One region of the Caproiciproducens sp. NJN-50 genome, then DNA from elsewhere that is predicted to be linked to it. Evidence: riboswitches for the same ligand, from Rfam matches in the RefSeq annotation. Region 1 holds a riboswitch; the other holds the start of a gene.

Region 1 (14,674 bases):
TATCCCGGATTTTTACTGCCGGGACAATTCTTTCCCTGCCGTTTTTACATTCAGCATTCCGCATACCTTACGGAGTGTAAATCGGTAGAAGCCCCAAATCCCGGCGCTGATGCCTAATACAATACACAGGCAGACCACCAGACTGGAGATCTCGCTTTGTGTGATCTGATTGTCGTTGAGATACAAAATCATGACGTAGCAGATGCAGGTAAGCAGTGTTCCGATGAGGCCCGGCACACCAAACACTGCTGATATCTGCCCCCGAATAGAGCAGTACAGATAGTTTGGCGCCGCTCCCAGATGCCGCAGGTCATCGTATATCTGCCGATTGTTCAAGGCGATGGTCAGGCAGCGCGTATGGCTGATGACCAGAACGGCGGCAAAGCAGACAATGGAAATGAAAATAAACAGCATCAGGAAAACCGCGTAAGTTGCTATCAAGTCGTTTCGGTCAAGCACACGGAACTGTGGGGCATATTTCCAGTGCATTTTAAAAAGCGCCGAGCCCCGGTCCCGATAGCTGACCTTCACCAGCGAAGTCTCATCGCCCCAGTAGGTTTCTCCGGCCTCTTCCGCCGCGATCTTTTCAACCCGGTCGTAAGCATCCTCATACTCCTGTTCGGGGCTGAAATGGTCAACAATGGAATTGTAAAGCCCTTTTGCAAAATCATAAGTTTGCATCACGTCCTTCACATCGAAAAATACGATTGTTTCTCGCCAGGAACGCACCAATCCGTCCGTAATTGTCTTATAGTCAGCATCGTCCAGAACGTAATAGGTGATAAAGTTGGAATACGCCAGCATATCGTCGCGCAAATACTCCTGAAACGAAACACTCAGCGTTTTCCGGGTAGTCATGTTGGTCAGCAGAAGAGTGTCGGATGGCTTTGAATCACCATTGGCGGCTTCCTTCGACAAGACAACGGCCAATTTTCCCGGTTGAATCTGAACGCTCTGCCCCGTCATTTTATTGAAATTACTTTCTGAAATGTAGTTGCCCTCTCCAAGTAGCTTTCGGTATTCATAATGGTATTTGCCGCTGTCGTCCGTGATCTGCTGATTGCCGTCGTGTGCCAGAACCGCTGTCTCGGCATCCTTCCAATCGGTGATCGTCACACTGTCTTTAGAGGCCATCGCTTCAATTTCGTCCTTCGTCAGCATATTCTGATCTTCACAGTATCGAAACGCATAGTCGACAGGCCGCTGATCAACGCGGTACGTCGATCCGGCAGACATGGTGGGGGTATAAAAAGCGGCGAAATACGCTCCGGCGATCAAAACCGTAAGGACCAGCATGCTGTTCACTGTCTGCCTGCCCTGAAACTTCATCATGCTGCGGGAAATGATATGCCGGTACCTGTTCTTGCCGCTCCGCCACCCGCGAATGACGGTATGCAGCAGCACCATATAGAGGCCGATGATCAACGGAAGATAGAAAATACTAAGCCATGCGGGAGGATAAGCCGAAAACAGCGCCTCGTAGAGACGCGGCACCAAGTACCCGCCAAGTCCGCCGGCAAATAGGAACCCGATGCCGAGCGGCCCGAACCAAGGTTTCACATCGCGGATGGGTTCGGATTTGCGCTGTTCATTAACCACGTCCATGATGTCGGTGCGGCGGACCAGCTTTGTTCCCATCAGAAACAGTGCCAGAATCGTGTACAGGGCAAACGCCGCGGTGAACAGGTACGCTTTCGGGTCAAAGGACAGCACCATTTCCTGGGTGTCCACAAGAAAAAGCCGAAAAAGCTGCCAGATACACCACGCAAGCGGAGCGCCTGAAATCGCCCCCGCCACGCAGGAGCCGACCGCCACAGCCGCAAGCTCCCGGAAAAGCAGGCCGCGGATCTGTTTGCGGGAAGCTCCCAGAGCCATAAGAATTCCGGCTTCCCGTGATTTATACCGAAAGAAAAGGGACGATGCGTAAGCCGTGAAAACTCCGCAGCCAACGACGGCCAAGGCGAAAATCATCATGACCTGCTTGCGGGAATCCCCGCCCTCCGGCAGAATCGTGAGGACGGTGGGAGAACGCATCATGCAAACGTAAGCCGTAATGAGCAGCACCGAAACGAAAATACATAAAACCAGCAGCGTATACTGCCTGCGATTTCGGCGGCGGAGCGCAGCGCTGACTTCCCGAAGGTTTCTCATGCCACTTCACCACTCATTTCCTTAATGGCGGCAAGCAGCGCGTCCTGAAAAGCGCCGCGTTCCATCCCCCGTTTTTCCAACATGCTGTGAACAGCGCCGTCCTTCAGCATGATCACCCGGTCGCAGAAGGATGCGGCAAAGCTGTCGTGCGTTACCATGAAAATTGTGGCGGACAGTTTGTTCCGCGCTTCCTCAAAGGAGGAAATCACCGCCCTGCTGGACTTGGAATCCAGGTTTCCTGTAGGCTCATCCGCCAGAATCATCAGGGGTTCGTTCATAAGCGCCCGGGCCACAGCGGTCCGCTGTTTTTCACCGCCGGAGATCTCGGCGGGATATTTGTTTTTTATCGCGCCGATGCCGAAGAGCTCGCAGAGTTCGCCCCCGCGCCGTTCCATCGCCCGGCTGGTATCTCCGCCGATGATCTTGGGCAGCAGGATATTGTCCAGAACGCTCAATCCGTCCAGCAGCATAAAATCCTGAAAGACAAAACCGAGCTTTTGATTTCGCACTTTCGCAAGGGAATTCTCGTCCATATTTTTCAGTTCCTGTCCGCCCAGCGAAATCTGCCCGCCTTCAAAGGGGATGTAGCAGGAAATACAGTTGAGCAGCGTCGTTTTTCCGGAGCCGGAAGGCCCCATGACGGCGACAAATTCTCCCTGCGCCACGGACAGGCTGACGCCTTTGAGAACCTCATAGGTCATCCTTCCGACCTTGTAGGATTTGCGCAGGCCTTTTACTTGCAGCATAATAAAAACCACCTTTCCATGGTTGAATCTTACCTCAGAAAAGTGGTTTCCGGTTTTGGACCTGTGATAAATGGTTCGTATTTTGTAAAGTCCCGCATTCGTCTGCTGAACTTGTAAAGTTTGGCCGCTGTGGTGTAAAGTTTTGCAGCTGTCTGTTTGACCATTTGTTTTTTTCATGCTGATTGTATGTTAAAATCGGTATGGGAGGCGACAGAATGCTTCGAATTGGAATTTGTGACGACGAGAGCGGTGCGCGGGATGCGCTCCGCTTTTCAATAGAACATCTGCTTCGGGAAGAAGAAGGGAAAGTCTTTTATGATTTTTCATCTGGCGAGGGTGTCATACAATGGCTTACGAAACACTCCGGCGAGCTGGATACCCTTTTTCTGGACGTGGAGCTGGGCGGAATATCCGGTATGGAAACGGCAAAGCAGATCAGGGAGCACGATACAAATCTTATGCTCGTATTCGTCACCGGATACTCCGACTTTGTATTTGACGGGTATGCTGTCGGCGCTATGGACTACCTGGTAAAACCCGTGAAGGAAGACAAGCTCCGACTGGTGCTTGATCGCGCGCAGAAGCTGATGGAAAGCCGCAGGCCGCAGACGTTCACCGTGCAAAACGCGGAGGGCCTGTACCGCATTGCTAAAAAAGACATTCTCTACCTGTGCAGCGAAAGGCGTCTGGTCAAGGTTTTAACCGAGGCGAGGGAGTATGCCTATTATGGCAAGCTGGATGACGCTCAGGCTACGCTTGGCTCAGGTTTCATCCGCATTCACCAGAGATATCTGGTCCGTGCCGGAGCGGTATCGGAAATTGAAAAAAGCGGCGTCAGAATCGGCGATGCCCGGTTGCCGGTCAGCCGGGCATTCCGTCAAAGCGCGATGGCGGCGTTGGCAAAGGACATGATCGAAGGGGAAAGCCGAATATGAGATACTGGTTTAACAGCCCCGTTATGATGACGGCGGGCTTTTTCAGCAGGTTCGTCACGGCGTCTCTGATTATGCGGATCGCGATACTGTTTCTGCCTATCCGAAAGAAACGATGGGCGGAGCCAATCCTATATCTTGGCTGTCTGTTCTTTACCAGCATGGCTGTCTTTGTCGGAGATCCGGTCAACTTGCCCGGCGCGTTCCTGGGCTTCGGATGCGTCGTTTTTCTTTGCTGCGAGGGGAGCTGGCTGCAACGCCTCTCCATAGCACTGATTCTGTCCAGCATTGGGTTTTCTCTCAACGCACTCGTGGACAGCATGTTTCTATTGTACAGCATCGATCTTCTCAAATGTTTTCTTTGGCTGACAGTTTATCTGGCGCTCAGACGCTTTGCACCAAAGCAGGAATACAACCTATCGACTCAATTATGGGCGCTTATAGATGTGCTGGCGCTGACGCCTCTGGCCGCCACATTTATCACCGTTCTTCTGGGAAATGAAGAGGGCGGAAGCGGAGAGCCGCGCGTTTACCTTCTGCTTCCGGTGGTCACGCTGACCTCCATCGGCCTCTTGTGGGCCGTCGTGGTGCTAGCCCGGCAGCAAAAGCTGGAGCAGGAAAAGAATTTTTATGAGATGAACCGTATGTACTATCGGAATCTGGAGCAGGAGCAGCTCCAAGTTCGGCGGCTCAGGCATGACTTGGCGAACCACCTTCAAACCATGTCGGCACTGCCGGAACCGGAACTGAGGGACTACCTGAACGGGCTGATCCATTCTCCGGTGATGGAGCACACGCGAAAATTTTGTGAAAACCAGATTATCAACATTGTTTTGGCGTCCAAAGCCGCCATCATGGAGCAGCATCAAATCCGTTCAGAAGTGGAAGTGTCCGTGCCACAGGGAATCCAAATTCAGGACCCGGACCTGTGCGCGGTATTTGCGAACAGCCTTGACAACGCGATTGAGGCCTGTGATAAGCTGCCAGAAAGGCAAAGGCATATCTCAATAAAAGCGAGAACGGACAAAGGGCTGTTTGTTTTAAAGGTGCAAAATCCTTCCACTGAAAAGCCAGTTCTCGAAGCTGGCATTCCAATCACGACAAAGAAGGACCGACATTCCCATGGCTTCGGCCTTTCCAGCATCCGGGAGATCGCCATGCGGCACGGTGGGTCTATGGAAATAACAGAAGAGGAAGGCATGTTTACGCTTCTTGTATATTTCCCGTTCTAATTCGAAAGGAAGGCCTTACAAAAGTTGTAACTACAGTCTGCCATCAGGCAAATCCTTATAATTGGTGTTAAATTCAGTTCTCAATATGATCTGCAAGTCCCGTTCCGTTACATATTTCTTGATTTAAAAGCTGCGGGCACAAGGTGCAGGATGTTTAGATAGTTGTTCGTGAAGAGTTCGGTCGCCCACAAAATTCACGGACAGGGACGGATTTTTCACGTAGGTGCCACAGAAGTAACCTGTCAACAAAATAAGGAGTGATCGCAACGGCGGAATTGATCTATTCGCGACAGAGATTCCTGCATCACTGATCTGGTTCTCACCGGCCGGATAAGCCCGACTAAGCTATGCATTATAGGTATTTATCGAATTTGAATTAAATAATATTGATTTTTTTATCAACCGGCGTATAATTAATTCAAACAACTGAATAATTTAAAATGTCTTCAGGGCAGGGTGAAATTCCCGATCGGCGGTATAGTCCGCGAGCGCGTAAGCGCAGGACTTGACATTATGTTCAAGTCAGGATTTGGTGAAACTCCAAAACCGACAGTAAAGTCTGGATAGAAGAAGATGTGTTGAAATTGTGTTTGATGCCGAAGTAGTGTTCGACAACACTTTGCTATACCATCAAAGCCGAATTTATCGCGCTGGATGGTTTTGTAGGCATTCCAATACACCTAAATTTTAACACCTGAAAGACATTTCCAATGTTTTCAGGTGTTAATTTTTTATTTTAGGGGTGTTGCGATTGTCTGACGAAACTTACATGAAACTGGCGCTGGAATACGCACAAAAAGGCTGCGGCTGGGTTAACCCAAATCCGATGGTCGGAGCAGTTGTTGTAAAAGATGGCCGTGTGATCGGCACGGGATATCATCAGCGGTACGGAGAATTGCACGCGGAACGGAACGCGCTGGCCTCCTGCACGGAACCGCCGCGGAACGCGACGCTGTATGTGACCTTGGAACCGTGCTGCCATTACGGGAAAACACCGCCGTGTACGGAGGCAATTCTGGAAAGCGGCATCCGCCGCGTCGTGGTCGGTTCGGTCGATCCGAATCCGCTGGTTGCCGGAAAAGGAATCCAGATTTTACGCCGGCACGGGATCGAAGTCTCCGAAGGCGTGTTATGTGAAGCCTGCACCGGGCTGAACGAGGTGTTCTTCCACTTTATCCAGACTAAAACGCCTTACGTTGTGATGAAGTACGCCATGACGATGGACGGGAAAATTACCACACGGTCCGGCCGATCAAAGTGGATCACGGGCGAAACCGCCCGCAGGCGCGTACAGGAAGACCGGCATCGGTATACCGGCATCATGGCGGGTGTCGGCACGATCCTCGCGGATGACCCGCTTTTGACCTGCCGCCTGCCGGGCGGCAGGAATCCTGCTCGCATTATCTGCGATTCCCGGCTGCGGACACCGCTGAACGCGCGGGTTGTGCGGACGGCGGGAGAGGCTCCCACTATTCTTGCCACCTGCTCACGGGATGAGGCCCTTGCGCATTCCTACCGGGATGCCGGATGCGAAATCCTCACGCTTCCGTCGAAGGATGGGCATGTGGATCTGCGTGAGCTCATGGCCGCGTTGGGGGAAAAGAAAATTGACAGCGTTTTGCTGGAGGGCGGCGGCGCGCTGAACTGGTCGGCACTGCAAAGCGGCATCGTCAACAAGGTACAGGCATACGTCGCTCCGAAGCTGTTCGGCGGCGCCGATGCGAAATCTCCGGTAGGAGGAATCGGCGTGGAAGACCCGAAGAAGGCGTTCCGGCTTGCCTCGCCGCAGGTGACGCAGCTGGGAGAAGATATTCTGCTGGAAAGCGAGGTGCTCCCATGTTCACAGGAATCATAGAGGAAACGGGAATCATCCGTTCCATCAAAAGAGGCGGGCGCTCCGCCGTCCTGACCATCGGCGCGTCGGCGGTTCTGGAGGGTTTGAGGCTGGGCGACAGCGTCGCGGTCAGCGGCGTGTGCCTGACGGTCGTTTCCCTGTCGGAAGATTCCTTTTCCACCGACGTGATGCACGAAACCGCCGCGCGCTCCAACCTTTTGAATAGGAACGTCGGCGGCACGGTCAACCTCGAACGCGCCATGCCGCTGAACGGACGGTTCGGCGGGCATATCGTCACGGGGCACATCGACGGAGCCGGGGGCATCAGTAAGGTGCGGAAAGATGAAAACGCAATCTGGTTCACCATCCGGACTTCCCCCGGCATTCTGCGGTATGTGATCGACAAAGGGTCCATTGCCATCGACGGCATCAGCCTGACCGTCGCGGGCGTAACAGAGAATGATTTCAGCGTATCCGTGATTCCGCACACGGCCCAAAATACCACGCTTGGGGAAAAGCGCGTCGGGGACACGGTGAATCTGGAAAACGACTGCATCGGAAAGTATGTGGAAAAGCTGCTCCGCACACCGGGAGGACAGAGCGGCATCTCAAAGGAATTCCTTGCCCGGTATGGATTTTAGGAGGGATCGGCATGTTTGCGTTCAGTACGATAGAAAAGGCGCTTGACGATTTGCGCCAGGGAAAAATCATCTTAGTAACGGATGATGAAAATCGGGAAAACGAAGGGGATCTGATCTGCGCCTCTGAATTCGCCACGACGGAAAACGTCAATTTTATGGCGGTGCACGGCAAAGGGCTGATTTGTATGCCCATGAGCATTGCGCTCTGTCAAAAGCTCCGGTTTCCGCAGATGGTTTCCGACAATACCGACAATCATGAAACGGCGTTTACGGTTTCCGTCGACCATGTAAGCACCACAACGGGCATTTCCGCCGAAGAACGGGGCATCACGGCCCGCGCCTGTGTAAGCGGCAGCGCAAAGCCCGAGGATTTCCGCCGCCCCGGCCATATGTTTCCGCTGATGGCGAAACCGAACGGGACTCTGGAACGGAGCGGGCATACGGAGGCTACCGTGGACCTGCTGAGGCTTGCGGGCCTTACGGAGTGCGGCCTGTGCTGTGAGGTCATGAGCGCAGACGGACGAATGATGCGGACACCCGGACTGATTCAGCTCGCCGGTCAATGGGGGCTGGCCTTTATCACCATCAAGGACTTGCAGGACTACCGGAAAAAGCACGATAAGCTGGTCGAGCGTATCGCCGTTGCCAAGATGCCCACCCGGTACGGAAATTTCACCGCATATGGATATGTCAACAAACTCAACGGGGAGCATCACGTCGCGCTGGTCAAGGGAGAAATCGGAGATGGGGGGAACCTGTTGTGCCGCGTCCATTCCGAATGCCTGACCGGCGATGCGTTCGGCTCCCTCCGCTGCGACTGCGGACAGCAGTTCGCGTCCGCCATGACGCAGATCGAACGGGAGGGACGCGGTATTCTGCTCTACATGCGGCAGGAAGGCCGGGGCATCGGGCTGATCAATAAGCTCCGGGCCTATGAATTGCAGGATCAGGGCATGGACACGCTGGAAGCGAACAAGGCGCTTGGCTTTGCGGGCGATTTGCGGGAATATTTCATCGGCGCACAGATTCTCCGGGATTTGGGAGCCAAAACGCTGCGGCTTTTGACCAATAATCCCGACAAGGTGTATCAGCTTGCCGATTACGGCATGGAGATTGTAGAGCGGGTCCCAATCCAAATGGACGCCACCCCCTACGACCTGTTTTATCTAAAAACAAAGCAGTCCAAGATGGGACATATTCTCAATTATTGAAGGAGTTTTTACAATGAATATTTTCGAAGGAAAACTGGTGTCCAAAGAGATCCGGATCGGCATTGTAGCCGCCCGCTTCAATGAATTTATCACCTCGAAATTACTGTCCGGCGCATTGGATGGCCTGAAGCGCCACGACGTATCGGAGGACAGCATCGATGTTGCATGGGTCCCCGGCGCGTTTGAAATTCCGCTGATCGCGTCAAAAATGGCGAAAAGCGGAAAATATGACGCGGTGATCTGCCTCGGCGCTGTGATCCGCGGAAGCACAAGCCATTACGACTATGTTTGTAACGAGGTATCCAAAGGCATTGCACAGACGGCGCTTGCCAGCGGAGTTCCGGTGATGTTCGGCGTACTTACGACGGAAAATATTGAGCAAGCCATCGAGCGCGCCGGGACCAAGGCAGGCAACAAGGGCTTTGACTGTGCGGAAGGCGCGATTGAGATGGTCAATCTGATCCATACGATAGAAAAATAGCCTTATTCCGTACTAATGTTGCCAACTGCTTAAATAAGAAAAAGATAAGCCCGCCAAATAAAAAAGCAAGGGTTCGGCGGGACATTCCTTATGTCTCATTTGATACGAATCCTCCAAGCTCGCGGGTTTGGGGGATTTTTTATGCCAATAATACCACTAGAGGAAATAGCCTCAAGAATTATGTCAAATTATGAACCGGATAAACGATTGCGGTCCGATATAAAAATCTTAGTTTAACAACGAAATTTTTGTCGGAATTTTCTCGAAGCAATACAGTAATTATTTAATTGTGATATTATGTTCTCAAGAGTAATTATTATTGTTGGGAATGATAATAGTGTTAGAAATTGCCTTATGTGATGATGATAAAGCGGAACTTGAAACCATAAGAGCTATGATTGAGAACCATTGTAAAAAAATCCATCTGCAGGTGATAATTTCTAAATTCGAAAATGGTTGCGATTTGCTAAAAAGTCCTAAAAAGTTTCACGCTATTTTTCTTGACATACAGATGGAACAGCTTGATGGTATTCAAACGGCCGTCGAGATCAGAAAAAAAGACAAGCATACGAAAATTATCTACGTGACCAACTTTTCAAATTATCAAACAGACGCTTTCACCGTAAGAGCATTTGGCTACATCGTGAAGCCGGTATCATGCAAACAAATCTGTGACCAGATCGACGATATTATAGCTTACTCATACCAGGAATCTCAAAGGGTAACCTATACCTTTAATACAAATGCCGGGATTAAAACAATAGATACAAAAGACATTTATTATTTCGAATCATACAACCATAAAACAAAAGTGCAGTGCAAAAACATTGCTTATATAATATCGGATAGTGTAATCAATATTTTCGATAAATTTAAACCCTATGGTTTTGCAATGCCGCATAAAAGTTTCGTAATCAATTTTTTACATGTTTCCAGTGTAAAAGGATATGACATTATTCTCACAAATGGAATGAAAATTCCTATTTCTCAGAAAAGGGCAGTTGAATTTAAATCGGAATTTCATTCATATTTAAAAAACAATTTTAATCTATTATTCAGAGGTTAAAACAATGTCTAATCCAATAATAGCATGGATATCTTATATTATCTCATGTACTTTCGAAGTATATGTTATATATGGCTTCATGGACGACATGTACCAAACTAAACTTCCTAAAATGAAGCGAATAATAAGCTATATCGTATTTGTGAGTCTATGGCTTTACATAAATAGTTTAAGCAATCCAATCTATAATATTTCCTATTTTGTAATCTGCGTTTTTGCAATATGGTTTTTTATTTATAAACAAAGAGAACTTAAAGAAGTCATACACATAATAATTTTAATCATTACTTTTGCCGGTTGCGATACCCTTATTTCTTCCCTATTTTCGATAATAACTGGTTACTTGCCGATTTATGAAAACCAATCGATCTTTTTTCTTCCGGATGTTGTCATGATACAAGTGATCCTGTTGGGAGCTAAAGAACTATTAGTTTATATTTTTAAACAAAGCACTTATAATTTATATTTAAGACAAACCATATTGTTTAGCATTATACCTATTTTAAATATTGCGATCATCTATATAATTGCTGTTATCGCCACATATCAATATAGTGAAGGCATCTCATATTTTATTATTACTCTACTGTCAATTTTTTCTGTCATTGTTAACTTTGCTATCATTTATCTGTTTAAAAATATCTTGAAGTCCAATCAATTGGAAAGAGACTACTCATTAATGAAGCAACAACTTGATATGCAATATAAATTTTACCAGCAATTAGAAATTGATTATAACAACTCCCAAAAAGTAACTCATGATATTAAAAATCATTTAAGTGTAATAGAAACCCTATTTAAAGCCAACCAAGTGGATGAGGGACTGGAATATTCCAAAAAATTGACAAATATAATAGAAAATCTCAGTATGAAATTTAAAAGCAATAATCAGATACTCAATATTATTATTAATGAAAAAATTAAAATATGCAACCTTAATCACATTGAATTTATCTATTCGGTCGAAAACCTTGATCTAAGTTTTATGGAAAATATAGATATAACTGCTATTTTCGCAAATCTCTTCGATAATGCAATAGAAGCCTGCAGCAGGATATCAACTGATAAAAAGCAAATTGAGCTTCGTATTTACAAATTTAATAATATGTTGATCATAAATCTTATTAACACCATCGATAATGCACCGAAAACAATCGATGGAAAATTTGTTTCAAGCAAAAAAAGTCATAGCGCAGTAGGCTTATCCAATGTTGAAGCTTCCGTTAAAAAATATGATGGAGACATTTGTATAAGCGTAGAGCCGGATAAATTCTCTGTGAGTATAATGTTTCCCCCGGCTTAGTCAAGCAAAAGCGATATTTTCCAAATCATAATATAATATGTATTTCAGTCGAAAAAGCTGTAAGTTGGACAAAACTTATTGAATTTGCTCGAGCTATCATTATAATGTAAGCAAATTTATATAAGGAGTGGTTAACTTGGACAGCAAAAAGAATAGCATCAAAACGTTCGCATTAAAGCTGGTATCCAAAGTAGCATTTTTAGAGGCGTATCAATCCGCCAATACTTCTTGTATATGCTTGTCATATCAGCCGAAACTGCCATCCGCTGCAAAAAGGCTTAGAAAATTCTAATGTTCAAAATCCTCGTCGATAAGATTGTCGATGCATTGTGTAAGAGCGGCCTTGTCACTTCGGATGATAAAGAAATTTATCAATTTGGTGTCGAGACTGCTCTTCTCAAATGTATCCACATCTCTACAATGCTCCTCATTGGCCTGAGCTGCGGATTGTTTTTAGAAACTCTTTTGTACCTTGTTTTCTATTTGACTCTTAGAATCTACGCGGGCGGATACCACGCAAAAACAAAATTCGGCTGCTATGCGATATCTTGGCTTATGATTATTTCTGTAGTACTATTAACAAAATATTTTCCATTTCAAACATATCTAATGAGTTGGACTTTCATCCCATTCTTTTTTGCTATTTTCTTTTTAGCACCGGTTTCTAATAAAAATAAGCCCTTAGATTCCTTAGAAAAGCAATACTATGGAAAAACTGTCAGAAAATTATTAGCAGTTGTTTTAGCGTTTTCTATTTTCCTATATTTCACAAAAAATACTCACATGTTATTTATCGTTTACTTAAGTATAGTCGCATTAGCAATGATGCTTATAATTGGCTTCATCCAAAACAGACATCTACAGAAGGCATCTTGATAGGTTTGAGGAGGATGCTATGTATTACAGTGAGATATCGAAGAGTACAGTAACAGAAGAAGAAGCATTAATGCAAATTGTACACCTGTGCAGCAAATGGTTTCAGTACTCCCATCCAAAAGGCGATCTTTCTAATTATTTAATGAAACATTCGGACATCTTTTTAATTGAAAGATGGCCGGATTTTAAAAAAATAGATTGATCAAATGAAAGGACCTGCGATTTATTAAAGGATCGCAGGTCCTTTCATTTGAATATCTTTTATATACTCAATCGGTCTGTTTCCTGTATGGCTTCTTTTGTCCGCCTGATTCCTGAACTGTCATAATCCGCTTGCATACCGGTCCTTTTTCATAATTATTCGTACTGTTTCCGATCCGGCTGGATTAAAGGCAGCGACAAAACGTTTCTAAATCCATGTCCGGGAGTGCTATCAATCTCAAATTGTCCATGATGAGCCTTTACAATTTTCTGGACAATCAAAAGCCCCAACCCGTGCCGCTGTTCTCCATTGCTGTCTTCACTCATCATATAGTGAGGTGTATTTTGAAGCTGTTTTAACTGATCCGGCTGAGCACCGACGCCATCATCTCCCACTGCTATTTTACAAACGTCGCCCTGCTTTTCCAAGCGTAAAAATATGGCGCACCCATTTGGATTGTGCAATTGGCTGTTTTGAATAAGATTAGAAACGGCGCGCACCAAAAGTCCCGCATCTGCCCGTATGATGAGATCATCCGCCTGCTTATCCATATCCCAGTGTATGGGATAGTTTTTATCTACGCTGGAGTTTAAAAAATCGACTGCGGCTTGTCGAAGCACTGTTACCGCCCTGATCGCTTGCATATGAATGGGTTGCATATCATATTCCAGTTTTGAAATCAGATTTAAGTCGCTGATGAGATTCCTAATACGTATGCTTTGCATCCGAATGATGGATGCTTTGGTGCGGTTTTCCGTACTCAGCGCATCGTCCTGCTCTAATTGCTCCGAATATCCCATTACCAGTGAAAGAGGTGTGCGAATATCGTGCGACACACCGGCGATCCAATTGGTACGCGCCTGATCCTTCCGCTTGATTTGTGCATTCTTCTCTTGCAGGGCGCAGGAGGTTTCATTAATACTTTTGGAAACAGGTCCCAATGTCCCCGATTCTTTTAATTGTACCGGTTTCCCCTCTGAGAGGGCTTGGACTCCTTCCACAAGAGGATCGATGAAAAATATGGTTTTGCGGCTGACCCAAAAATAAATGACTCCGATCAATAAAAGATCAAGCAAAAGTATTGTGACGGCAAAGCCTGGAATGATACGAATCGCATTCACGGGAATGGCACGTAAGTTGTTGGAATAGGTCCCTCTTGGATATCCCTCCACTAAGAGATCATCGTGGTATTTCGTGCAGAAAACCGGATAGCCATTCAAATACCCCTGCGTAAACTGCGCAGCGTCTGCTATCGTATAAGAGGTTTCAACATCGGACGGTAATGCATAGCCCCACAAGACCTTTCCTGAGATATGATCCACAAGCATAGCCCATGCATGACACTGCTTAAGGTTGTTTTCAAATGAGGTGGAGAGTTTATAAGAATTTTCTTCTTCTTTCAGATTTTGAGAGGTCTGACTCAACACGGTGGAGGGGCTGATCGGCACTGTATCAGAACGTATGATCCCATAGAATACGATAACGTATAACAGAATATCTAAAATCAGAATCAGAAAGGCGGAAAGTAGCAAACCTAATATCGTTCGTTTCAGTAGATGCCGGATATTTTTCATCGTTATTCTCATCTGCCCTTCAGCATCAGCTTGTATCCCAATCCTTTTACTGTGATCAGAGAAACGGGCTTTGAAGGATCGGATTCTATTTTCTCTCGGATTCTACGGATGTGTCCCATCAACGTATTTTCGTAACCGTAATAGGCATCTCCCCATACGGATTGAAGGATCGAATCGATTGTAACAATTTTCCCCGCATTTGAAAAAAGGGCGGATAATATATCGTGTTCTTTCGCGGTCAGTGGAATCGTAGTCCCATTTTTATAAACCTCGGCTTTTTCAAGATCAACCGTGCAGGCCTCCAGTGACAGCTCGACTGCGTTTTCTTTGTAGGTCCGGCGCAGCACCGCATAGATGCGAAACAGCAATTCTTTTGATAAAAACGGCTTAATGATATAATCGTCGGCACCTAAACCGAACCCACG
Region 2 (14,674 bases), 770 kb from region 1:
CTCACGGAGGACGCTCCCGGCGACCCCATGGGACCGGATCACAAGGGTCGCTCCGGCGGGCACTTCACCGGGTGAGCCGACGATCCGCACACCGCGCTGCTCAAAGCGGCGCAGCGTCTGGGGATTATGGATAATCGGGCCGAGGGTGCAGACCCGTTTTCCCTCGTCCAGCAGCTTGTTGACCATCCGCACCGCGCGGTTGACTCCAAAGCAGAATCCGGCGGATTTTGCCATCACGATCTTCACGATTTCGCCTCAAGAACCGATTGGCCAAGATCATGCTCCCGAAGCTGCGCGATCCGGTTCATCAACAGCAGGCTTGCATTCCGATATTCCGAAGGAGTTCCGTTCCGAATTCCGAGTTCCTCTTCCGGGATCGGAGCCCCAAAGGAAACATAGCACGGATGAAACAACCTCGGCAGCCTGCCTTTTACCGGAGTAATGCAGCAGGGCACGATCGGCGCATGGCAGATGTGCGCAAGCATGACCGCCCCGGATTTCGGGCGGAGAAAATTTCCGTCTCTTGTCCGGGTTCCCTCAGGAAAAATTCCCAAAATGCTTCCGCTGTCCAAAATGTTCTTTGCCGTATAAATCGCGGTCTTATCCCCTTTTCCCCGCGACACCGGGAAAGCTCCAAGCCCCGTGATTACAGCGGAAACCAGTTTGTTTTTGAACAATTCTTCCTTCGCCATGAAATAAATTTGCCGTTTCTGACTGTAAGCAAGCCTGAGAGGGTCCGTCATGCTCATATGGTTGCAGCAAAGAATTGCTCTGTCGTTCTTCGGGAAATTCTCGGCGTTTCTGACCCTGATCGGCATCAAAGTGCGGAAAAACCATGCCAGGCAGGTTCTTGTAAATGTATAAAGCGGAGTGCGTTTCATTGTCTCACCAATTTTCATTCAGATTTTTTAGGCCTGCCCGAATGATACACACGACCCGTTCCACCGACTGCTCCAAAGTCATTTTGGTCGTGTCGACGAGAACGGAATCCTCCGCCTGAATCAGCGGGGCGACCTCGCGGTGCGAATCGCGGTAGTCCCTTTGTTCAATATCCTTTAGAACGTCCCCGTATTCCGCTTTCCGACCCTTTTGCAGCAGTTCCGTAAATCTTCTCCGTGCCCGCTCTTCCTGTGAGGCGGTCAGAAAAATCTTAACCTGGGCGTGCGGAAGGACGACCGTCCCGATGTCCCGGCCGTCCATCACAACATTTTCTTTTTCTGCCAGTTCTCTCTGCATGGAAAACAGAAAATTCCGCACCTCCGGAATGGCTGAAACAGCGGAGGCGGCTTTCGACACCTCCTCGGCCCGGATTTCCGAGGTTACGTCTTTGCCGCAGAGCAGAACTTTCTGCCCGCCCTCCTGAAAGGCAAGCGCAACCGTAACCCCGGAAAGTTCCGCACACACCGCCTCCCGATCGAATGAATTAACGCCGTTTTTTATCATATGAAGACCAATTGCGCGGTAAAGGGCGCCGGTGTCAACATAAATAAACCCCAGAGCTTTGGCCGCCTGCCGGGCAATCGTGCTTTTCCCGGCGCCGGCCGGACCGTCAACCGCAATTGCAATCATGTGGCTTCCTCCTGCTTTTCAACGGAATTTCCGGCCAGCCGGCCGGTGGAAAACGCAATTTGAAGATTATACCCGCCTGTGTAGGCGTCGACGTCAAGGACTTCTCCTGCAAAGTACAGTCCCTTTACAAGTTTGGACTGCATCGTCCTGGGATCGACCTCTTTGACGGAAACTCCCCCCGATGTGACCACCGCTTCTTCGATCGGACGGAATGCGCCGACCGTGATGGGAAAGGATTTCAGAAGAGCGGCAAAATCATGGCGCATTTCCCGGGTGATCAGATTGCATTTCAAATGCGGCGGAATCCCGGATCTTCGCACTGCCGCCGGGATCATCAAATGCGGCAGAAGAGAGGAAAGGGAATTCTCAAAATCGCGGTTCTGATTTTCCTGAAAATCGCGGACCAGCCGGGCATCGAGCTTCTCCAGGCTGAGCGCGGGCTTCAGATCGATGACAACCTGATAGCGGCCCGGCGACATGCCGCGCATATGGGCGCTGGCACTGAGGATCACAGGGCCGGACAGCCCGAAATGCGTAAAGAGGAGTTCTCCGAAATCCTCATAAATAATTTTACCGTCGTTCGTGTCCACGACGCATATGGAAATATTTTTTAAGGAAAGTCCCATCAGTTCCGCGCAGTCCGGATCCCGCGCGACAAGGGGAACCAGGGATGGGCGCAGAGGCGTCACGGTGTGACCCGCCTGGTGCGCAAAAAGGTACCCGTCGCCGGTCGAACCGGTCGCGGGATAGGATTTTCCTCCGCAGCAGACAATTACGTTGCCAGCCGGAACGATTTCCCCGTTCTTCAGTTCCGCACCGCGGACGCAGCCGCCGGCAAATAAAAGGCGTTTGGCTTCCCCATGGATCATTTGGGCACCGGAGGAAACAACAAATCCCGTCAGCGCATCGACCACGTCGGCAGCCTTATCCGACTGCGGAAAAACGCGGCTGCCCCGCTCCGTTTTCAGAGGCAGACCCAATTTTTCAAAAAAAGTCATCACATCGCCGGGGGAAAACCGGGAAGCCGCCCCGAACAAAAATCGACCGTTCGTAGGCACGGAGGCGATAAAGTTCTGCACGCTGCAGTTATTTGTCAGGTTGCATCTTCCCTTGCCGGTAATCCCGAGTTTTCTTCCAGGCCTTTGATTTTTCTCCAGCAAACAGACCCGCAGGCCCCTTCGGGCGGCGGTCCCGGCGGCCATCATCCCGGCGGCCCCCGCCCCGATCACCAAAACATCCGCTTTCAATTCGAGCTGTCATCCACCTTTTCGTAAACGCCGTAAGTGTCCCAGATATCCTCCAGATTCTGAAAGATCTTTTTCGATTCCTCAGACTTTTTTAAAGAAGTCGCGACAATCAGCGCGTTGATCAGGCTGAGCGGCGCGCAGAGTGAATCTACAATGGAAGCGATCTCGCTTCTGGCCAACAAAACGCAGTTTGAAGCCTGCGCGACAGGTGAAAGAGAGCTGTCCGTGATCGCAATGACTTTTGCTCCCCTGTCGTGAGCAAAATTCATGGCTTTTGCAATCTTTCTGGAATAGCGCGGAAAACTGATGCCAATCACGGCGTCCCTTTCATCCACGCGGATCATCTGCTCGAAGATCTCGCCTTCGCTTGTGGACTGGACCAACAGAACGTTTTCAAAAAGCAGATTCAGATAATAGGACAGAAAGGTACCCAAAGCGTGGGCGCTTCTTGCAGCCAGAATGTAAATCTTTCTGGCTGAGACAATGGAGTCGACCGCAGCATAAAAGCTTTCGTGACTGGTTTCCTCCATCGTGCGGCGAATCACGTCGATATCCTGGTTAAATATAAAGTCAAGCACGTCCGAGCTGCCGATTCGTTCCGTAGTCACTTCCATCCGCTGAAAAGAGGTCAGCTTGTTTCGGATCATCTCCTGAATCGCCTGCTGAAGCTGCGGGTATCCCGCATATCCGATCTGTGTGGCAAAACGGACAACGGTCGATTCGCTGACCCCGACGGTCGCACCGAGCTTAGACGCCGTCATAAACGCAACTTTATCATAATGCTCTTCAATATAGGCCGCGATCCGCTTTTGACCCTTGGAAAAGCTGTCGATTTTATTCTGTATTCTCACAGCAAGTAAATTGTCCATACCCAACTCCGTCTCCGAGAGAGCCCTTTCCTGAGCGGCTGGCCAACGGCCGCCACTAGACAGACTCTCGTCAAAATAGTGGCCGGATTACAATTCCGGACTCACCTTATTTTAATTCTTCAATCGGTAAAAATCAAGAAAAAGTTCCGTGTCACTGCAAGGAAACCGTCTCGCCCTATTTCGGGTGAAACCATTTTTTCATAACCGGATGCAGCCTGTTAAAGTACGCAATCACCAAAAGAGAAACCGCGTAATCATAAATCAGGAAAACGGCGTTTCCAGCCAGAAGAAACAACCCCGGAACATTATAACCAAAAACGCTGAAACTCGCAACAGGTACGCCGAGCAATTTAACCGACAGCCAAAACTCCAGGATTGCCGCGGCGTTGAAAACAACCAGTTTCGAAACGATACAAAGCCATCTTTGATGCACCCGGCTTTCCAATACCGCCTTCAGAATCGGGTAATAGCCGAAAAGGAGAACAAAAAATAAAACAGCTTCCTGATCCGCCGCAAGCATAAAAGAAAGAACAGACTGCACAACGTACACGCCAACGGCCCATTTGATACCGACCTCAGCCACAACCGCAATCAGAAGGATCCCGGAAAACGCCGGCAAAGCATAAGTCCCCACCGGGATAAAGCCGGTCAGGATCATGACGACCGTGCCAAGGGCGGCCGCCATGGAACAAAAAGCCAGACGAAGGCTGTGGTTCAACTCAATCTACCCCCAGCGAAAAACTCGATTAACAGCACGGATAGACATTTCCCCCGAAACAGTTGCAGCACAGATTTGCCAGACAAAGGGACGTGCACAAATCACAGCCGCCGACGCCGCCATACTGAGGAACATTGGGATTATATCCCCCAAACATTCCGTTGCGCTGATTTGTCACCTGATTGAACGCGGCCCGATACTCCGCATTGGACGGGTCCATTTGGCACGCGTTGGCAAAGTCGTTGTAAGCTTCGTCCAGCCACCCGCGCCTGTAAAGCACGGTGCCTTTTAAAAAATACCATTCCGCATTGCGCCCTTCCTGAGGCACCCCGTCCAATATCTGCTCGGCATCTGCGATTCTGCCCGAATTGATCAGATTGCGCACGTCGTAAAACTCCGTTCCCCGGCTGGAGTACCCGGAATATCCAGAGTACCCCGCATAGCCGGAATATCCGCCCTGATTTGCGCTCTTTCTCTGTTTCCGCTCCTTAATTACCTGGTCGTACGCCTCGTTGATCTCTTTCATCTTTTCCCCAGCAAGGTCGGCAAGCGGGCTGTCCGCATAATTGTCCGGATGATATTTCTTCGCAAGCTCCCGGTAAGCGGCTTTGATTTCATCATCCGTCGCATTCGGCGATACGCCAAGGACTCTGTAAGGATCAGACATTTGTTTTCTCCTTTTTAAACAATAGTTCCTTCTGTATCTGGGGAAGTCCAAGAATCACGACGTTCCGTACAATCGGCCCCATTGAATTCATTTCCATCAGATTAAGAGCTCCCCCCAGCTGTGACAATGTCTGGTTCAAAACATCATTGGCATAGATTTTCGCATCCCGGAGCTCTTCCTTCCCGCTTTCCCCGTTCAGGTGAAAGCGGGAGGCCAGCGGGTTAAACGAACCGGTCCTGATGTCATCTTCCAGATCGTCCGCCGCATCGATGAAATAGATCCAGCGCCCGAGAAAATATCCGAAACGATTCAGGATCCTCGACCTTGGGGACATGGGGGCTTCCCCCGACGACAATTCCATAATCCGCTCCATCATATGAGCTGTAGGCTCGGCGCAGCTGTCAAGGCCAGGCGATTGATTCTTTTCGATTTCGCTTTGCTCTTTCATCGCTTCGGCGACAATTTCCCCCAGGTGCGGATAGTCGGCGGCCGCCCGGCGGTAGGCATGTCTGACGACCGGCAGGGCAAGGACGCGCAAATATTTTTTCATCGCTTTGGAATCCCGGATATCGTCCATCAATTTATGATACACCAAAATCACGGTCAAAGCGGACGCCTGATGAAATTCCTGATCTTCCTCGGAACAGAACGCGCATTGCTTGAAAGGATTTGTCACGCATCTGCCCTTTTGAAACCTGGGAAACGGCTTGGATTTAGCAGAAATCAGGACAAGGGCGTAAAAAGTGCAGTCGTAATTCAAAGCAAGCCTTGCCGTAAGACCGTACTTTTTGCCGAGGTTCCTGCACAGCGTACAGTAAATTCCGTTATATTCCTCAAGTTCCCGCACAAGAAGTTCCGATTTCCGCGGTCTCACATAACCAAACAAAAAAATCATCCTTAATCCTGCCGAAATCGCATTAAATCAATTTTATTTTACTCTAAATCAAGCAAATATTTAATTAACATTGTGTAAATTTTCTAACCGGATCGCAATTCCGCTATTCTCACCGTGCCTTCATTATAAATCAGAAAAAACATTGTTTTTTCAGGAACGGTATCGTATAATGAAATGACAGATTATTTTGGACAGGAGGTAAAGATTTGAAATTATACGATATCGACGTAATCAAATTAATTGAACTTTTGGATAAATCAAAGGGGAATGTTTATCTGGTGACAGACGACGGCAACAAGCTGAATCTGAAAAGCAAGCTGTGCCAGTTGTACGGCATTCGTTCTCTGCTGGAAAAAACAAAAAATTCGACAATTTCCGCGGAATTGAACGTTGACGATCCGGAGGATGAACTGATGTTTATTAATTATATGATGAGCAAATAGTCGTATCCGTTTGGATGCCGCTGTAAATTTTTACAGCGGCATCTTTGTCTGTCAATATGCGGCGCTCAGCGGGTTCAGGACACCATAAGCCTTGTTTTCCATATCGTCGATAAAACGGATGGCTTTCCCCGCACCTACGGCGACACAGTTCTGTGGGTCGTCTGCCACATGTACCGGCATTTTTGCTTTTTTGGAAATCAGGCTGTCAAAGCCGAACAGTTGGGCCGAGCCTCCCGTCAGGATCATGCCGTCGGAATAAACGTCGCCGATCAGTTCCGGCGGAGTCTTTTCCAGCATTTCCTGAATCACGCGGATCATCTGCATCACATTTTCAATCAGCGCCTCCAGAATCTCGTCGCTGGTGATATCGGCCCATTGAGGCAGACCGGTCATCGCATTGCGTCCCTTTACTCGGAAGGAAGACACATCCTTCCGCGGATAGACGCACCCGATCGCCAGCTTGGCGTTTTCCGCCATGCGGCGGCCGATAATCAAATTGTATTTTCTTCTGATGTATTTGACAATTGCTTCATTGAATGTATTTCCGGCTACTTTGACCGAACGGGAAATCGCGATTCCGCTGAGCGACAACACCGCCATGTCCGTGGTTCCCCCGCCGATATCAACGACAAGAGTTCCATGAGGCTGCGAAATATCGACTCCCGCCCCTAATGCGGCAGCCACAGGCTCTTCAATCAGACAGATTTTTCTTACTCCGGCGGAACTGATCGCGTCCACGACAGCGCGCTTTTCCACCTCTGTGATTTTACAGGGAACGCTGACCACAACGCGCGGCATAACAACATGGCTTTGGCTTACTTTTTTCAAATAGGTCCCGATCAGATACTGGGCCATATCAAAATCTGAAATGACCCCGCCCTCCAGCGGCAGACACACTTTAATTTTATCGGAAGTCTTCCCAATCATCGTATAGGCTTCTTTTCCGGTTGCGACAACCTCCCCGGTTTCGACATTCACCGCCGCAACGGAAGGTTCGTTCAGGACGATTCCTTTTCCGTCGAGATATATTTTTGTTGTCGAAGTTCCGAGATCTATCGCAAGGTCGGTTCCCAGCACAAAATCACATCCATTTCTTATCAAAAACACATCCGAAAAGCAGATGCGCGCTCCAATCACTTGCTTATTATAAAATAAATCACGCTCAATTTCAACCGGACATCCTGCCGACCTGGGCTACCGCGGCACATGAAACGGTCCGGGCGCCTGTTTTCAGAAGGACTTCGGCACACTCGCAGAGAGTGGAACCCGTCGTCACAATATCGTCGATCAGCAGAATCCTTTTGCCGGCGATCCTGTTCCCGTCGGCGCGGTAAACTCCAGCCACATTCTTCAATCTCTCCAAACGCGGCAACAGATGCTGCTCTGGGTTGTCCCGGACTTTTTCAAGGCACTCCTCATAGGATAGCCCAAGCTGATCCGCGACTTTCCTCGCAACCAGTTCGGACTGGTTATACCCCCGTCCCTGCTTCCGTTCCCGTGAAATCGGGACGGCCGTCACCAGATCGAACGAGGACGGCTTCATCCGCTTCCTGACTAGTTCGGAGAGCTGTTCCGCATAGAAATCCGCATTCTTTTTCTCTCCGTAAAACTTAAACCGGATGATCGAATCGCGAACCTGAGATTCGTAGGGATAAAGGACGATGCAAGGAATATTCTGTCCGCAACCGGGAAGATTCATGCACCGAAGCGCATTGACCGGTGCGATCGCAGCGGCGCATGTTTTGCAGATTTTTGTACCCGGCGAAATAATTTTGTCGCAAAAGACACAGCGCGGTGGGAAAAACAGCTCCAGACAGAAAAAAAGAATTCTTTTAAGACTCATCCTCCCCGCCCCCGGTTAAAAGATAAAGCAGACCTGTGTATCGCCTGGTCTTGCGGTTGTTTTCCACCATGTTGCGGACGGTTTCGGGCGTTCCGACCAGAATCAGCAGGGATTTCGCCCGGGTCACGGCGGTGTAAAGCAGGTTTCGGTAGGCCAGCTGCGGGGCGCCCCGGAACATTGGAATCACAACCGCCGGAAATTCATTTCCCTGGCTTTTGTGTACCGTCATGGCATAGGCAAGCTCCAATTCCGCCGCCGCTTCCGACTCATAGGCTACAATGCGGTCATCCATGCGGACCGTGAGAACGGGCACGCGGCGGTCTATTTCCTGAACGATGCCAAGGTCGCCGTTAAAGACTCCCTCGCCGACAGAGCCGTCAGAGCGGGTCCATGGCAGATTGTAATCGTTCCGGATCTGCATGACCTTGTCCCCCACGCGGAAAATCGAACCGTTCACGCGGAGTTCCGATTTCCGGCTGTCCGGAGGATTGAGGACCTGCTGAAGCTTTTTGTTCAGCTCCTGGGTCCCAAGTTCCCCTTTCCGTGAGGGCGTAAGGACCTGAATATCCGTCAGCGCGGAAAAGCCGTAGCTTTCCGGCAGGCGCCGCTTGCAGAGATCGACGACGGTCGCGCTGATCCGGGCCGGATCACCGCAGCGCAAAAAGAAAAAGTCCTCGTTCCTTATTTCAAGGTCCGGCATCTCGCCCGCCACGATCCGATGGGCATTGCGTACAATCAGGCTTTGCATGGACTGGCGAAAGACCTGGCGAAGCTGGACGACCGGCAAAAGGCCGGAGCCAATCAGGTCGCCGATCACATTCCCCGGACCGACGGACGGGAGCTGATCACTGTCGCCGACCAGGATCAGCCTGCGCCCCAGCGGGAGCGCCCGCAAAAGAGCTTCGAAAAGGGCGGTGTCCACCATGGACAGTTCGTCGATGACAAGGGCGTCGCACTCGAGAAGATTTTTTTCGTTCCTGGCAAAGACAGGCTGGTCGTTTTCATCCCATTCCACCTGCAGCAGGCGATGAATGGTTTTTGCCTCCCTTCCCGTCAGTTCCGACATGCGTTTCGCCGCCCTTCCGGTCGGCGCCGCAAGCAGGACCTTTTCGCCGCTGAGCTCCAGCAGACGAATGATCGCGTTCAGGGTCGTCGTTTTCCCTGTCCCCGGCCCGCCCGTAAGGATCAGAATTCCTCTGGACAGGGCTTCCCGCACGGCCTGTTTTTGTCCTTCGGCATACTGGATTCCAAATTCACGCTCGACTTCTTCTATTCTGCCGTCGACTCCCGTAATCGTCGGAGCAGGAAACCGGAGCAGCATCTTGATCCGTTCCGCCGAATAGAACTCGGACCGGTACAGGTCCGGCAGAAAAACAAATTCCCTCTCTCGAAAAACATAGGAAATCACGGACGCATCCGCTTTCAGATCCTCCAGGACCTCGCCGGTCAGGCTTTTGTCCACCCCCAGAAGGTGTGCGGCGGCGGCAGTCAGCTTGTCCGCCGGCAGACAGGTATGTCCGTTTCCCAGATTATGCCGGATGACGTGCAGGATCCCCGCCCGGACCCGGCAGAGATCGTCTTGCGGCCTCTCCAGCGAAGCGGCAATTTGGTCGGCCCGGTCGAAAGGGATGCTCACTCCGTCCTCGCAGAGGCAGTAGGGATTTTCCCTGACACAGTCGATGGACTGCGCACCGTAAAATTTCCAGACGCGCACGGCCTCCGCCGGGGAAATGCCGTAACCCCCAAGCTGTACCATCATCTCTCTTATCCCGCCGAGCCTCTTCAATTCTTCGCTGATTTTCTCCGCCTTGGGCTTTGTGATGCCCCGCACCGCACACAGGCGCTCCGGTTCATTTTCCATCACGTTCAGCGCGTTGCCTCCAAAGAGTTTTACAATCTTTTCCGCCGTCGATGGGCCGACCCCCTTCACGGCTCCGGATGAGAGATACTTCAGCATGGCCGCTTCGCTGGCCGGTTTCGAGCGTTCAAAGGCTTCGACGCGGAACTGTTCCCCGTAGTTTTGGTTCGTAACCCAGTTTCCTACGAGATGCAGCTCTTCGCCGGCGTCGATAAACGGCAGATTTCCCACAGCCGTTATCAGCTCCTCGCCATCATTGACCTCGATCACGGCATATCCGTTTTTTTCATTCCGGAAAATGACCTGCTCCACGGTGCCGGTCATTTCCAGAAGCTTTGCTTCCTCCATGCAGCTTCCCTCTTGTCCCCTATGATGATATAGTATTAGTATAAACGATCCTCTATGTATTTGCAAATTACACTTGAATGATTTTACTCACTTCATTTGCGCGGCAGATGTGAACTTCGGGAAAGTCGAGACATGCCATTTCACAGATTTGCCTGGTCTCTTCATCCATGCCGCGATCAATCACAATCAGTTCCGTATTGCCGTCCGGAATCCACCGAATCCGTTCGCAGGCGCTTCTGAGGACCAGCTCGGCGTTCTCGTCATGTCCGCTTATGGAAATAACAAGATAAAGTTTTCCGGGGTTTTCCGTTTTCAGCAGCCAAAACAAAAACATCCGGAATGCCTCCACGATTCCCAAGATAGCAAACAGGACGAAAAGCGTTTTGAAAAGAATTTCAAACATAAAAACCACCCCAACACATTCTATGTGCAGGAGTGGAATTTTGACTGACTATTTTTTCAGCGCTTTTTTCAGTGCTTCCACGCGGTCGCATTTTTCCCAGGAGACGCCAAGGTCTTCACGGCCCATATGTCCATAGTTGGAAACGGCGCGGTAAATCGGGCGGCGGAGGTCCAATTCGCGGATGATGGCGCCGGGCCTTAAATCGAAAGTCTTCTCGACCGCGCCGGAAAGTTCTTCTCCGGTAAATCTTGAGGTCCCGAACGTGTCCACCCGAATGGAAACCGGCCGCGCAACGCCGATCGCATAGGCAAGCTGCACTTCACACTTTCCCGCGATCCCGGCCGCCACGATATTTTTCGCAACGTAACGCGCCGCATAGGAGGCGGACCGGTCGACCTTTGTGGGGTCCTTTCCGGAAAAAGCGCCGCCGCCGTGCCGCGCATATCCGCCGTAAGTGTCTACGATGATTTTTCTGCCGGTCAGTCCGCTGTCGCCGACCGGGCCGCCTACTACAAACCGGCCGGTCGGATTCACATAATATTTTGTTTTTTCATCCAGCCAATGCTGCGGAATGGCGGACTGGATGACGTATTTCAGAATATCGCTCCGAATCTGTTCCAGCTTTGCTTCAGGGCTGTGCTGGGCCGATACCACCACGGTGTCGACCCGGACAGGGCGGTCCCCCTCGTATTCCACGGTCACTTGCGTTTTTCCATCGGGCCTCAGGTAAGGAACCAGATCGGTTTTTCTGACTTCGCTCAGCCGCCTGGCCAGTTTATGCGCCAGCGAGATCGGCAGGGGCATCAATTCCGGCGTCTCGTCGCAGGCATACCCGAACATGATTCCCTGGTCCCCGGCTCCGATCAGATCATCTTCATCCGTCGCTCCATTCTGAGCTTCAAAGGAACGGTTGACGCCCATCGCGATGTCCGGCGACTGGACATCGATGGAAGTCAGGACACCGCAGGTATTTCCGTCAAAACCGCAGTCCGGATCATTATATCCGATATCCTTTACGACATCGCGGGCGATGGAAGCGATGTCGACATAACAAGTCGTTGAAATTTCCCCCATCACATGAATAATACCCGTCGTCGCCGTCACTTCACAGGCTACATGCGCGGCCGGGTCCTGTGCAATAATGGCGTCCAAAACGGCGTCCGCGATCTGGTCGCACATTTTATCGGGATGCCCTTCCGTTACGGATTCTGAAGTAAAAAAATGTCTGGCCATAAATATCCTCCTGACTTCTTTCAGTACGCCCTGAACGGGCGAAAAAATAAAGGACCGACCGGAAGAAAACCGGACGGTCCTGATCCACCTCATCTTTCGGCTTTCCCGCAGGATTTGGCACCTTGCTTTTTCCAAGCAGGTTGCCGGACATCACAGGGCCTGTTCCCTCCGTCACTCTTGATAAGGAAATATTCAATTTTTATGCTTTACAGTATAGCACAGGCTAAAGAATTTGTAAAGGGATATTCTTAAAGATCCGGCCATCCGCCGCAGCGTTCATTTCCCCATGGTATGGTGCAGGATCGGGCTGACTCTTTTATAAAGAAGCATCGTCAGGCAGGAAACCGTTACCCCTTTGAACAGGTTAAACGGTGCGACAGCCAAGAGAATAAAGGTCTGCAGGTTCTTTATGGACGGGTTGACGACGGAGCCCATGCTGATCAGTGCGCTCATCGGCATATGGTAAGCCACGGCATAGACAGGAAGAAGCACATAAGCATTCACCAGGCTGCCGACCAGAATCATCACCAAAGTGCCCAGGACCAGACCGATGACCGCATTGCGTCTGCTTTTATGATATTTGTAAAGAATTGCGCTGGGGACAACCAGCGAGCATCCGATCAGGAAATTGGCAAGGTCGCCCACGCCCGCGGTGGAGCTTCCGTGGATTACAAGATACAAAATCACCTTCACCAGTTCAATCATGATTCCGGCCACCGGCCCCAGAGCGAAGCCTCCGATCAAAACCGGCAGCTCGCTGAAATCCAGCCTGTAAAACGCGGGGGCAAACCACAGCGGAAATTCAAACATCATCAGCAGAAATGCGATTCCGGACAGAACCCCAATCTGTGCGATGTTTCTGGCGTCAAATTTTAGTCTCTGGCGTTTGCCGGCTTTTTCATAATTATTTGTCATTTTTGCTCCTCTTCTTTCATCCGGACTCTACCGTCGGCTTCGGAATCAAACCAAAATCCGCGGCTGATATGCCGCTCGCGGGCTCGCCGGCTGTTCGCCGTTTTACCGCCGGTGGGGAATTGCACCCTCTCCTGAAACTGTTTATTTTGATCTATGCCAAAAAAGGCTTCAATAATCCTTTGAGGCAGGAATCAACGGATTGAACAAAAAAAGTCCCGCAAAAATGCGGGACGGCATAACAGCACAAAAAATCGTCTGTTTTTCTTCTTTCATCCGGACTTTACCGTCGGCTTTGGAATCAAACCAAAATCTGCGTTTCCGCTCGCGGGCTTATCGGCTCTCACCGCTTTACCGCCGGTGGGGAATTGCACCCCGCCCCGAAGAACTTATTCAATTGTCAGAAGTATAACACAGTTCGGAAGTTCTGTCAAGACTCTGCCTGATACTCTTTGGGAATGTTTTGGTCAATGATGTCCTGGATAAACCGCATGCTGAATTCGGGCGTCCTCTTCCGAACACCATGCTTGCTTGCAAGCGTTTCCGAATATTCGCTCAACGGGTAAATGGAAAGGTTTGCAAAGCTGGTTTCATAATGGGTTACGATCGGTTCAAATTTCATGCCGGAATAAACGGTTTTCCCAGTTTCAAAATTTTTAGTCATCGTAACGGTCAACAGACCGCTTACCATATTTCTTCCGTAAAGCTGGCCGGAAATGAAATTCCCGAAAGCAAAAATCACAGGACATTTCGCGCCGTCGGACGCCCTTGTCAACAAAGTGAGCTGCTGCACCACGTGCGGATGATTTCCGAAAATGATATCCGCGCCCCAGTCGACCATTTCCTGCGCAAGTTTCTTCTGCTGATCCGTCAGTGTGTAGGTATCCTCGGTTCCCCAGTGAACAGAAATCACGACGACGTCAGCCATGCTTTTTGCCTTTTGGATCAGGCTTTTAATCAGTTCGGTATCACTTGCGTAGACGATGCGGTAATCCGAATCTTTCGGCAAATACAGACCGTTTGTCATTTCCGTGATCCCGATCTGCGCGGTCTTAATTCCCTTTGACTCCACAATCCGAATATTTTGAAGGTCGGCGTCGTTCCGATACGCCCCGATGGCTGTGACCGGCTGAGTGTCCCAGTAGTCGAGCGCCGCCTTGATTCCTTTTTGTCCCATATCCAAAACGTGGTTGTTTGCCTGATTGATTACGTCAAAGCCGAGGTGAACCAGCTCGTCCCCCACTTCGGTCGGAGAATTGAAAAGGGGATATCCCGAGATCGGCGCCACCTTTGAGGCCAGGATACTTTCCTGGTTGACGACCGCAATATCGGCGGTTTGAATTCTTCCGGCCACACGTTCATACATCGGGTCGAAATCGTAGCCCTTCCCGCCCGCCAGCTTTTTTGCGCGATTGTAAATAGTGCTGTGTATCAAATCATCCCCCGCGCCAAGAATAGTGATGGAAACAGGTTTCGGGACAGATTTTGAGGAAGAAGGCGTCTTTGTCTGTGAAGAAGACGGCAAAGCGGACGAGGACGTTTGGCTTTGATTCAAGCCGGGGATCTGTCCGTGGTAAAACGCCGCTGCGGCTGCGATCACACCGCAGAAAATGATCGCGGCAGAGATCACTGCCGTCCGCCGGAAGGCGGAATGGTGTCTTTTTTTCAT

The links. Region 1 has a riboswitch for FMN ahead of ribD (bifunctional diaminohydroxyphosphoribosylaminopyrimidine deaminase/5-amino-6-(5-phosphoribosylamino)uracil reductase RibD). Riboswitches for the same ligand answer to the same signal wherever they lie in the genome.
Region 2: another riboswitch for FMN. It lies ahead of EQM14_RS07585 (ECF transporter S component); the one in region 1 lies ahead of ribD (bifunctional diaminohydroxyphosphoribosylaminopyrimidine deaminase/5-amino-6-(5-phosphoribosylamino)uracil reductase RibD).

The regions. Positions count from the first base shown of each region.
Region 1 is NZ_CP035283.1:2,354,885-2,369,558, forward strand. Features, by position in the region: gene EQM14_RS11380 (ABC transporter permease) at 13-2,151, opposite strand; gene EQM14_RS11385 (ABC transporter ATP-binding protein) at 2,148-2,897, opposite strand; gene EQM14_RS11390 (LytR/AlgR family response regulator transcription factor) at 3,113-3,832, shown strand; gene EQM14_RS11395 (sensor histidine kinase) at 3,829-5,061, shown strand; FMN riboswitch at 5,500-5,640, shown strand; gene ribD (bifunctional diaminohydroxyphosphoribosylaminopyrimidine deaminase/5-amino-6-(5-phosphoribosylamino)uracil reductase RibD) at 5,813-6,916, shown strand; gene EQM14_RS11405 (riboflavin synthase) at 6,898-7,536, shown strand; gene EQM14_RS11410 (bifunctional 3,4-dihydroxy-2-butanone-4-phosphate synthase/GTP cyclohydrolase II) at 7,548-8,747, shown strand; gene ribH (6,7-dimethyl-8-ribityllumazine synthase) at 8,761-9,228, shown strand; gene EQM14_RS11420 (LytR/AlgR family response regulator transcription factor) at 9,566-10,294, shown strand; gene EQM14_RS11425 (sensor histidine kinase) at 10,686-11,597, shown strand; gene EQM14_RS11430 (cyclic lactone autoinducer peptide) at 11,725-11,889, shown strand; gene EQM14_RS17030 (accessory gene regulator ArgB-like protein) at 11,889-12,473, shown strand; gene EQM14_RS11440 (sensor histidine kinase) at 12,831-14,249, opposite strand; gene EQM14_RS11445 (response regulator transcription factor) at 14,258-14,674, opposite strand, start outside.
Region 2 is NZ_CP035283.1:1,580,111-1,594,784, reverse strand. Features, by position in the region: gene EQM14_RS07655 (bifunctional 4-hydroxy-3-methylbut-2-enyl diphosphate reductase/30S ribosomal protein S1) at 1-246, opposite strand, end outside; gene EQM14_RS07650 (lysophospholipid acyltransferase family protein) at 243-899, opposite strand; gene cmk ((d)CMP kinase) at 886-1,569, opposite strand; gene EQM14_RS07640 (NAD(P)/FAD-dependent oxidoreductase) at 1,566-2,816, opposite strand; gene EQM14_RS07635 (MurR/RpiR family transcriptional regulator) at 2,813-3,685, opposite strand; gene EQM14_RS07630 (hypothetical protein) at 3,861-4,403, opposite strand; gene EQM14_RS07625 (J domain-containing protein) at 4,432-5,070, opposite strand; gene EQM14_RS07620 (DUF5685 family protein) at 5,063-5,965, opposite strand; gene EQM14_RS07615 (hypothetical protein) at 6,172-6,408, shown strand; gene EQM14_RS07610 (rod shape-determining protein) at 6,460-7,509, opposite strand; gene EQM14_RS07605 (ComF family protein) at 7,577-8,251, opposite strand; gene recD2 (SF1B family DNA helicase RecD2) at 8,241-10,457, opposite strand; gene EQM14_RS07595 (hypothetical protein) at 10,525-10,860, opposite strand; gene metK (methionine adenosyltransferase) at 10,909-12,093, opposite strand; SAM riboswitch class I at 12,180-12,280, opposite strand; gene EQM14_RS07585 (ECF transporter S component) at 12,370-13,008, opposite strand; FMN riboswitch at 13,013-13,151, opposite strand; FMN riboswitch at 13,266-13,397, opposite strand; gene EQM14_RS07580 (CapA family protein) at 13,436-14,674, opposite strand.